Regions from separate parts of the Pseudalkalibacillus sp. NRS-1564 genome, predicted to be linked through region 2. Evidence: riboswitches for the same ligand, from Rfam matches in the RefSeq annotation. Region 2 holds a riboswitch; the other holds the start of a gene.

Region 1 (5,378 bases), on a different contig from region 2:
TGATTTTTAGTATCTTACCACAAAATTTCTTTTTTGTCGTACATTACTTTTACTCTTAATGTCTAAAAAAAGATCAACTCATTATTTGAGTTGACCTTTCTTTCATTTCTTTATAAATCATCAAATCCATTATCATCAGACACTTTTGTATACTGACGTGATTTCTGTTCGAAGAAATCACTTTTCCCAGCGTTCACATCCGCGTAGGCTTTGATCCACCGCATAGGGTTCTCTCGGTGACCTTCAAATGGGCGTTCGATACCAAGCTGATTGACGCGATTGTTTGCCATAAATTTAATGTAGTCATTGAGTTCGTTCATTGTAATACCAGGGAAACGATTACCAATAATGTATTCTCCCCATTTCATCTCAAGCTCAGCAGCTTCACGAAATGTATTCGTGATGAAATCATGATTTTCTTTCGTATTCAGTTCAGGATGCTCATTGAACAATTCTTTCACTATATTAACGAACAACGTCACATGCAGCTGCTCATCCCGATTAATATAGTTAATCATTGTTGAGGTAGACACCATCTTTTGATTTCGAGCAAGGTTATAAAAGAAAGCGAACCCGGCGTAGAAGAAAAGCCCTTCAAGAATAATGTCATAAACAATCGATTCAAAAAATGTTTGTGGAGTTGGATTTTTAACAAATGCTTCATAACCAGAAGCAATAAATTGGTTTCGTTCTAGGAGCACGTCATCATGCTTCCAATATTCAAAAATGCGGTCTTGCTCATTTTTATTTACAATGGAAGAAAGTACATAGCTATATGACTGATTATGCACAACTTCCTGGAACGAAAGCACCTGCATGAGCGCAGAAAGGCTTGAATCTGTTAAGTAATCCGCAACCTTACTTGAATAGTCGGTTTGAATCGAATCTAGGAAGGCAAGAAGACCAATAATTTTCTTAAACGTATCTTGCTCATCTTCGCTTAATGCTTCCCATTGCTTCACGTCGTTCGACATATTGATTTCAAACGGAGTCCAAAAGTTTCCTAGCATATTTTTGTACATAGGATATGCCCAGCTAAAGCGGACATCATCCCAGTTTAAAACGTTTGAGCTTTCTCCATTAATAATTCCAGTCGAGCTATTCGGTGCGGAGACATCGTATAGCTTTCTTTGTTGAATCGTAGCCATTTCCAATTCCTCCTTTAGCTTGCGCAGCTTTCACAGTCGTCAATATCTACAGATGTACTTCGTGTATAGTAGGTTGTTTTCAACCCTCTTCTCCAAGCTGTCATATGAATGTTCAATAAGTCCTTCGCTTTTACCGTACTTTGCACATAGATATTAAACGATATTGATTGGTCCACATGACGCTGTCTGGCTGCATTCTGCTCAATACTCCAAAGCTGATCAATGTGATAAGCCGATTTGTAATACCAGGTCGTTTCAGGTGAAAGATCAGGCGCTGTAACAGGAATTTTATAATTCTTCTTTTCCTCAGAGTATTCTTTTTGGAAAATCGGATCGATTGATGCTGTTGATCCAGCTATTAAACTTGTTGAACTGTTAGGGGCAACCGCTAAAAGATAGGCGTTTCTGACACCATTCGTTTGGACCCTTTCCTTAAGGGACTGCCATTTTTCACTAACGTAACCTCGTTGATTAAAGTACTCCCCATTTTGCCAATCAGAGCCTTCAAAGAGAGAGTAGCTTCCTTTTTCAACGGCAAGCTCATGACTTGCCTGTATCGTTAAATAATTGATTGTTTCATATAGTTCGTCCGCATAGTCTGCCGCTTCCTGACTTTCCCAGACAATCTCTTTTTTCGCAAGGAGGTGATGCCAACCAAACGTTCCAAGACCAATGCTTCTATACTTCTCATTCGTTAACTGGGCTTGAGGCACTTCGATCGTATTAATATCGATCACGTTATCCAGCATTCTTACCTGAATTGGAATTAATCGCTCTAGTGCATTAGCTGTAACCGCACGCCCGAGATTAATACTTGATAGATTACAAACGACATAGTCACCAGGCGTTTTCGTAATGATAATCTTACCGTCATTCGTGAATTCCTCTTCAACGGTCGTTGCACTCATATTTTGCATAATTTCCGTACAAAGATTGGAAGCATAGATCATACCAGCATGCTTATTCGGATTCGCTCGATTCACCGTATCTCGATAGAACATATAAGGCGTCCCAGTTTCCAATTGTGATTTCATAACTCGCTTCATAATCTCAATCGCCGGCACGGTTTTTCTTGAAAGTTCAGGATGGTTCACACATTTCCTATATTTCATACGAAACTCTCCTGATCCTTTTTCTTTGTCATAAGCATCTTCAAGAGAGAACCCCATCACCTGACGGACTTCATGCGGATCAAATAAATACCAGTCTCCACGGTCTTCCACTGCTTCCATAAAGATATCTGGAATACAAAGACCCGTGAAAAGATCATGTGTCCTCATTCGTTCGTCTCCGTTATTAAGCTTGGCATCAAGAAATTCGAAAACGTCTTTATGCCAGACATCAAGATATACAGCAACAGCACCTTGACGCTGTCCTAGCTGGTCTACGCTCACAGCTGTATTGTTTAACTGCTTCATCCATGGTAAAACCCCAGATGAATTTCCTTTAAACCCTTTAATATCACTACCACGAGAACGAATTTTCCCGAGATATGCTCCAATTCCTCCACCATTTTTCGAAACGGTCGCTACATCTGTATTGCTGTCATAGATTCCTCTAAGACTGTCATCCACCGTATCGATAAAGCATGAGCTTAGCTGTCCATAGCTTTTCCCTGCATTTGAAAGAGTAGGCGTTGCTACTGTCATATATAAATTAGATAGCGCCCAATACGCTTCTTCAATTAGATTTAATCTCTTATCTTTTGGTTCATTTACCATGAGCGTCATAGCAATGACTAGAAAGCGCTCTTGAGGTAATTCATACACATTCTTATCATGATCTGTAGCTAGATAGCGGTCTGCGAGCGTTCGTAGTCCGATGTATGTAAACAAACGATCTCTTGATGGCTCGATTAACTTAGCAACTTGCCCTACTTCATTCTTGGAATAAGACTGAAGGAGTGCCTTGTTATAAATCCCTTCATCTGTCAGCTGTTGAAGAAGGCGATAGAAGCTTCCCCCACCATATACCTCTTTCTCAGAACGATGTGAAAGAGACTTACGATAGAGCGAACGAAGATGAAAAGCTGCTGCCACATAAGTCCAGTCAGGTTCTGTTGCGCTAATTCGTTCAAGGGCATTTAAAACTAGAATATTACCGACCTCTTCTTGCGTTGATTCTTCTGAAATACCATCAATTGTTTTTTCAATAAAACTCTCACTAGCAAGTAACGGGTACTCATCTAGGAGCGTTCTTACTTCCTCTATCATTTTTGTTACTGTCATTTCTGCTACAGTACTCATATACCTCTCTCCTTTATCCATCCAAAATAAAAAGCTCACTCTCGGAAGAGTGAGCCTGGAGAAAACGACAACGTATAAATGAACGTACTCGTACATTTACCCTGCCATTTCTCACCCTCAACCCCCGAAGAATAGAAACGTTTTTGACTATACGGCAGGTCTACTGGCTTGTGCTTCTTCCTTGGCAAGCCTTCCCGGAATTAACTCCAGTGGCTTCTTGCCTCGTCCACACGACAGTTGCGGGGACAGCTCCGGATTCAGACCGGATTCCCTATTAAGTCGTTATACGACACCGCATACTCAATTATTTAATTGCGTACAATTTACACCATATATAGTATCCGAAACACTTGATAGTTACTAAATATTGATAACCTCATCTTACATGATGCTTTAATTTAGCACAAGCTTTATTGTTACATTGACTTCAATTTATTTCAACTCTAAAGACACTCACCTATCACTTTCAACATGCTCATGCATATATTGTTGATACCTAAAAAAGTTTCCTAAAGGAAAGAAAGGTGAGTATGATGAAAAGATTATCTTCGGTTAATTTTAAGAAATTGGCTGGCTATACACAACTCTGTCAGAAATTTGGTATTTTGAGTGAACAAGAAAGCAAAGAAATTCTACAAAAGTTAAGTGAGCATAAAACATAAAGTTCTAACTACGATTGAAAAGGAAGCGAGATCACGATCCTTCCTCCCTTTTTATTGTCTTCGGCGTAAATCTTACCATTATGCTTTTCTACTATTGTTTTCGTAATCGATAGACCAATGCCAGAACCTGACTTGTCACCTGTATAGAATCGTTCAAAAACGCGCTGTGGATTCTCGCCAAAGCCTTTACCATCATCTTCAACCTCAATATAAACTTGACCATTATCTTGGTGGACATGTACTTCTATAACGGACGAAGCGAATCGAAGGGCATTACCGAATATATTCATAAAAGCTTGCTTCATTTTATCACTGTCCATCTTAACGTCTATGGCATGATCAGTGTCATACCTTACCTCTATTTGCCGTTGATGTGCAAGTGGTTTTACCGCAGTGATGACTTCCATCAACACGTGATGAAGATCGACTACTTCATAAGTAAAAGATTCATCTACTGTTTCTAACCTAGTTAAATAAGAAATGTCCTGCACGATCTTTTTTAAACGCTGCGTTTCTTTCACGATTACTTCAAGACTATACTCGACGTCCTCTCCTACGATTACTTCATCTAGAATCCCTTCCGCATTCCCTTGAATGGCCATTAGAGGTGTTTTTAATTCATGAGACGCATTTTGAAGGAATTCCTTCTGATCAAAATCATTTTTTCGAAGTTGCTCCGTTAGTTCTTGAAACGTCTTAGCAAGTTCATTGATTTCATCCTTTGTTTTAAGCGTCAACGGGGGTTGTTCCTTGCGCATCGTAAATTCCCTCATGTGGTTGGCAAGTAATCGAATTGGCCCCGCTATTCCTTTCTGCATAATAGCAGCAAGGAGCACGGCAACAGCAGCAGATACTAAAAGACTAACAGCCTGTGATTGCTGAATAATCCGATTGAAACCTTCAAGACTTTCTACCTTCGTAAATAGCACAATACTGCCAACTTGCTCTCGTGAAAGACTAATTGGCACTTCCTCTGTAACGTATAATTTTCCTTTGTTTTCTTCATAATCAATTCGAACTACTTCATCGACATTCGAATAAATTGCCTTCTCGTTTGCATTATAAATTATAAATTGAGATGAGATTAAATTGCCTGCCATTTCAATTCTTCTGCGATCAAGTAACCCATTAGGTGAATTTTCGCCCTTCCACTGTCGATCTTCGAGCATTTGACTAATTTGCAATCCCTCTTTTTGCAGCTGTTCTCTCGTTTCGCGCACAAGATATTCTTGAAACAAATATTGAAATGAAATAGTAGTAATAAGCAGAATAACAACAATAAGAACGATATAACTAAGAAACAATTTGGTACCGATATTAAC
Region 2 (5,378 bases):
CGCAGAAATGGCCAATTACGGATGGCGTTTCAAATTTTAGCTGTGATGCTTTATTTCGATCCAACAAATAAATGGGCGATCGAACTATCGCGGAAATTAGAATATCAAAAAGTTAGAAGCTTCTATGAAGGAGATCATGATGGTCTTAAAGAAGTGGATCCGCTTTTTGCTGAAATTCAGGCTTATGATGACCTTCAAGCACATCAAGCCTACCTTGAATCAATCCTTCGTAAAGAAAAACGTGTTATTGAACGATCCGCTTTACGCCTTTACCTCTATCTCCAATCACCTGAAGAGGATGATCTGGACCCACTATCTCTCATCGATGTTACGCTCTCTGAATCTGAGCGAGCCCGTCTGCTATCATTGATGTATGCAGAAGCACCTCACCATAAAACTCTAAGAAACAATGCTTTTCAAGCTCTAATGTATTTAAATAAAACAAGTGAAGCCATTCAATTAATGACAGAACGAAAAGGTGAAATCACCCAAAGTGAATATGACCTTCTTCTAAGTGCATTTCAAGATGAGACTACAAATTTCAAAACCTTTGATTATCCTTCCCTTCAAAGCTGTTTGGAACGTAAAGAAAATCGTCCTTATCTAGATGGTTTACTTCAAGCACTTATCCCTAGGATGCTGCATGAATTTGGATTGGGATACGTCTATAGCTGGGTGAAGCCTTTATTCGAGAAAAACCAAGATCTCTCTATCCTATCAACGCTACAAACAATGGCGGATATTCAAGATGATCCAGATAAGCAATTTCAGCTAGGTAAGCTCTACCATAAACTTAAACAATATGATGAAGCAATTACCTGCTTCGATTGGGAGATGGAGCTGCATCCAACGGACCCAACCCCTGTTCAGTGGTTGACGAAGGTATATCGTGAGATGGGTAAAGTGGAGGAATCGAATACCTATATGTCGATTTATTCTAAAATGCAAAGAGTGTCTCAACAATAGCGCTGGCTTATGCCAGCGCTATTTTTTTTGGCTATATTAATGAGCCTAAAATCGGGAATCAACAGTATAAGCTAACATAGCCTTTTTGTTAAAGTGACAATCAAAATGATCGTCTTCTTTTTATATTACATTTGATAAACATAAGTAGGTTCATATAAACTAAGAAACAACGAACAATGAATACTTCACGGTTGTCAGGAGCGACGTATGGAAAATCAAACGAGTTATGCCTATGACATTATTCAAGTATGCCTTTTGGCTGGAAAGGTAATGCTGCAAAATGGCGGTGAAACTTACCGTGTAGAAGATACGATGACTAGAATTGCGGACGCTTATGGGGCAACGCATTCGAATAGTTACGTAACCCCTACTGGGATTATTTTCTCTTTAGAAGGTCCTGAACCTTCCAAAACACAGTTGATGCGCATTTCAGAGCGCACGACGGATTTAGATAAAGTAACGAAGGTAAATAGTATATCGAGGAGAATTAGCAGCGGTGGTCTTTCGATTAAGGAAGCTTATGAAGAGCTTGACCAATTGGATAAAATGACCGAGCGGTATACATTTCCTAAGCAGTTAGTTGCTGCTGCGATTGCAAGCGGTTGTTTTCTAATTATGTTTCAAGGGGAGTGGGGAGATTTTCTTCCGGCAGTTCTTGCAGGGGGAGGTGGCTTTTATAGTGTTTCACTATTTAACCGCATTGTACCGATAAAATTCTTCTCAGAGTTCCTTGCTTCATTTGTCATAGGATTACTCGCTGTCCTTTTTGTGTCTACTGGAATCGGTGGGCAACTTGATAAAATTATTATTGGTTCAGTGATGCCACTTGTTCCTGGTCTATTAATCACGAATGCTGTAAGGGATTTAATGGCGGGGCATTTAATATCTGGCCTATCTAAAGGCGCAGAAGCCTTTCTTACCGCATTTGCGATTGGAGCAGGCATTGCCCTTGTTGTATCATTTTTATAGAAAGGGAGGACAATTATGACAATTATTGCTCAGGTTTTGACGAGCTTTGTGGCAAGTGCAGCGTTTGGATTATTATTTAACGCTCCTAAATCCTCCCTTATTAAAGGCGGGTTTGTTGGCATGTGTGGCTGGATGATTTATTACGGAATGGAGGCATCAGGTATTGATGCTGTCATCGCCACTGTAACAGCCTCATTTGTCATCGCTGTTATTAGTCAGGTTTTTGCAAAGGTGTATCGGACACCAGTCATTATATTTAGTGTAGCGGGGATTATTCCGCTTGTTCCAGGTGGTCTGGCTTACGATGCGATGAGGAATTTCGTTCAAAATGATTACAATAGTGCCATTAACCTTGCAGCCAGAGCATTTATGATATCGGGATCCATTGCAGTAGGGTTAGTATTTTCGGAAGTGATCAATCAAATCATACGGCATTCCACACTCGCAAGGGGGCAGAAATAGGTCTTCATCCTTTTGCAATGTAGGCATTCATTATGATAACGTTTAGTTGGATAACTGTGTCGAACGGTGTCAAATAATGTTAGTATCTGGGGAGGATCAATAATGAAAACCTATCCCCATCTCGGGTTGTTAACAATTCGATTGGTCGTAGGTATGCTTTTTTTTGCTCATGGTTTTTTAAAGTTTTCTGAAGGGATCACGAATACAGTAGCTTTTTTTGAGACAATCGGTATTTCTGGTTTTCTTGCTTATGTTGTGGCTATAGTTGAGTTAACTGGAGGAGTTTTGATGATTCTCGGCTTAGAAACGCGAATTGTCAGCGTACTGTTTTCCATGATTTTATTAGGAGCTCTTCTCTTTGTAAAGAGATCAACTGGAATGCTGGGCGGTTATGAACTAGACATTGCTTTTCTAGCTATGTCAGTGTCTTTATTTCTAGGAGGCGGCGGTCCATATAGTCTTTCAACATACCTTAAGAGAAAAGGTTGGTCGTTTAAGATCGATCAGGAGAAAGTAACAAAGGATTAAAGAGGAAGTGACTGAATGGCTAAACCAAAAAAGAAGTTAAAACCGGGTGCCAGATGGTTATTATTATTTGCGGGACTCGTTATTCTATTTTTGTTTATTAACTTTCTATTTCATCCATTTGCAAATACAAAAGGATTTAAATTAGATTCTCAACCGCACTTGGGTGAGGAAACAGCGCCAGTTGAAATTGTGCAATTTGGTGATTATAAATGCTCTTCATGTCAATCCTTTAATGAATCTTTGCTTCCAAAAATCCAAGAGGAATTATTAGCAACTGAGAAAGCAAAATTTTACTTTGTCCATTATCCGTTCCTCTATAAAGATTCCACGAGGGCTGCTGAATTTGCTGAGGTTGTTTATCAAGAATTAGGTAATGATGTATTTTGGCAATTTCATCATGTTCTGTATGACAAACATAAAAAAGGATCTGAGACGAAAGATGTTTTAACTGAATCTTTCTTAACGAAAACCCTTAGTGGTCTAGTTAGTGAAGAAGAAACGGACAGAGTTGTTAAAGCCTATAAGAGTGGTGCAGGTGAGAAACGAGTAGAAGCTGACCTTGCTTATGCAAATAAAAAGAATGTTTCAGAAACGCCTACCTTATTTGTAGATGGTAAGCGTTTTGACGGAACTAGTTTATCTGAATTAAAACAAATGGTTGAGGATTCAACCGACGAATAAATAAAGGCGCTGTGAAGGCGTCTTTTTTTTGTTGCATTCTAATTAATTGGTTCCTCTGCAGGCGGAAAAATCATTAAATAAACGTTTGTTTAAGGTATAAATAGTTAAACAAACGTTTGATTAACGAATGGTATTGACTTTTGGATCCCCGGCATGAAGAATAGAGAAGTACAATTGAATAAAATGGAAAAGGTGTACTGATTCCAGTACTTAATAGGGAAATTGGTGAAAATCCAATGCGGTCCCGCCACTGTAAGAAGTAAGGACGGTGCGTTACCCCACTTATCAATGATAGGGAAGGGGCATTCGTTCAACAAAGCTTCAAGCCAGGAGACCTGCCTTTTCTAAAGCACTGATTGACCTACGGACGATAGGGGGGGTGTAACGGAGAAGACTGGGAAAAGTCTATTTGTTGTGCATGCTCTTATGAAAAGAGTATGCATTTTTTATTGTTTAGAAAAGGAGAGATGATATGAAAAAGAATGTAAGCGAATCAAGAGTGTATAAGAGCAGCCGTATTTTTCCGCCTGACCTTAACAGCCATGGAACATTATTTGGGGGTAAACTCCTTGCCGATATGGATATGCTAGCATCAATCGCGGCGACAAGGCATTCTCGTCTAGAATGCGTGACAGTGTCTATGGATACGGTGGAGTTTTTACATCCTATAACGGAAGAGGATTCGATTCATTATGAAGCTTTTGTCATATGGACAGGTAAAAGCTCAATGGAAGTTTTTGTGAAAGTAAACGCCGAACACCTTTTAACGGGTGCCAATCGTATAGCAGCGACGTGTTTTATTACGTTTGTAGCCCTTCTCGACGGTAGACCAATGAAAGTACCTGGAATTCAGCCGGAAACTGAAGGGGAAAAGCAGCTTAACGAGCTAGCCCAAAAAAGAGCTCAAACAAGATTAGATCGTAAAGAAACAAGCAAGAATCTAGGGGGAATCCTAACGTTGTTATAACCAGAAAAGAGGGCTGGAGTATTCCGGCTCTCTTTTGTTAGTCGTGAGACATTTTATCGTTATATTTTGGTTCATTCCTAAAAGATGGTAGTTTTGTATTTAAAACCACATTTAGCTGATTGGAGAGGGAATCACCCCTCACTCTTATAGAAACAATATTTACGAGAGAGGTTCCTTTTTAGATCCCCTGGAATCGGAAACTTTTTGTGGAAATCAAGTTAGTAAAAGAGTGTTGAGTGGTATAGGGATGAGAGTGAAATGAATAAAAACAAAGGAGACGGCCAATGTGGATTAGACATGATTTCTTCAAGTATATAACAGGTATTATTCTATTATTAATCTGTTTTTTCTTTTTGACAGAATTAGATTTATTGAAACCGGTGAAAACAATTATAGGTACATTGTTTTATCCAGTACTAATTGCTGGTTTTTTGTATTATGCAATCAAGCCTATTGTTAAGTTATTAAAAAAGATTCCATTTGTATCAGATATTGTCGCGATTTTAATTGTGTTTATAGGGATTGCGGGTATCCTCTATACTGGATTCACTTTTCTAGCAAATCCGATTCAGAGTCAGGTTTCAGAGTTTTCGAAGGAGTTGCCTGAGAAGCTGAAAGAATCAGCAAAAGAAGCTGAGAAAATGATGGAGAAAAATGATATGGGGATGCTTTCTGTAGAAAACCTTCAACAAAAAGCAACGAGCTATTTAGGTAATTTAACGCAAAGCCTCGGTGATCATATTATGCAGGTTGTGAGTGCATTAACAAGTGCTACGACAGTCCTTGTAATCGTACCTTTTGTCTT

The links. A riboswitch is a leader RNA that binds a small molecule or an ion and turns the genes downstream of it on or off. The one in region 2 is predicted to bind cobalamin.
Region 1: it holds a riboswitch for cobalamin, as region 2 does, so the genes downstream of both, ACIFPW_RS12850 (ribonucleoside-diphosphate reductase subunit alpha) here and ACIFPW_RS02000 (acyl-CoA thioesterase) in region 2, are expected to answer to the same signal.

What each region holds. Positions count from the first base shown of each region.
Region 1 covers NZ_JBITPM010000026.1:2,034-7,411, forward strand. Annotated here, with positions in the region: gene ACIFPW_RS12845 (ribonucleotide-diphosphate reductase subunit beta) at 111-1,148, opposite strand; gene ACIFPW_RS12850 (ribonucleoside-diphosphate reductase subunit alpha) at 1,163-3,376, opposite strand; cobalamin riboswitch at 3,531-3,706, opposite strand; gene ACIFPW_RS12855 (sensor histidine kinase) at 4,065-5,378, opposite strand, start outside; gene ACIFPW_RS12860 (response regulator transcription factor) at 5,374-5,378, opposite strand, start outside.
Region 2 covers NZ_JBITPM010000004.1:103,990-109,367, reverse strand. Annotated here, with positions in the region: gene ACIFPW_RS02025 (tetratricopeptide repeat protein) at 1-966, shown strand, start outside; gene ACIFPW_RS02020 (threonine/serine exporter family protein) at 1,174-1,935, shown strand; gene ACIFPW_RS02015 (threonine/serine exporter family protein) at 1,951-2,397, shown strand; gene ACIFPW_RS02010 (DoxX family protein) at 2,500-2,925, shown strand; gene ACIFPW_RS02005 (DsbA family protein) at 2,941-3,606, shown strand; cobalamin riboswitch at 3,780-3,963, shown strand; gene ACIFPW_RS02000 (acyl-CoA thioesterase) at 4,079-4,573, shown strand; gene ACIFPW_RS01995 (AI-2E family transporter) at 4,858-5,378, shown strand, end outside.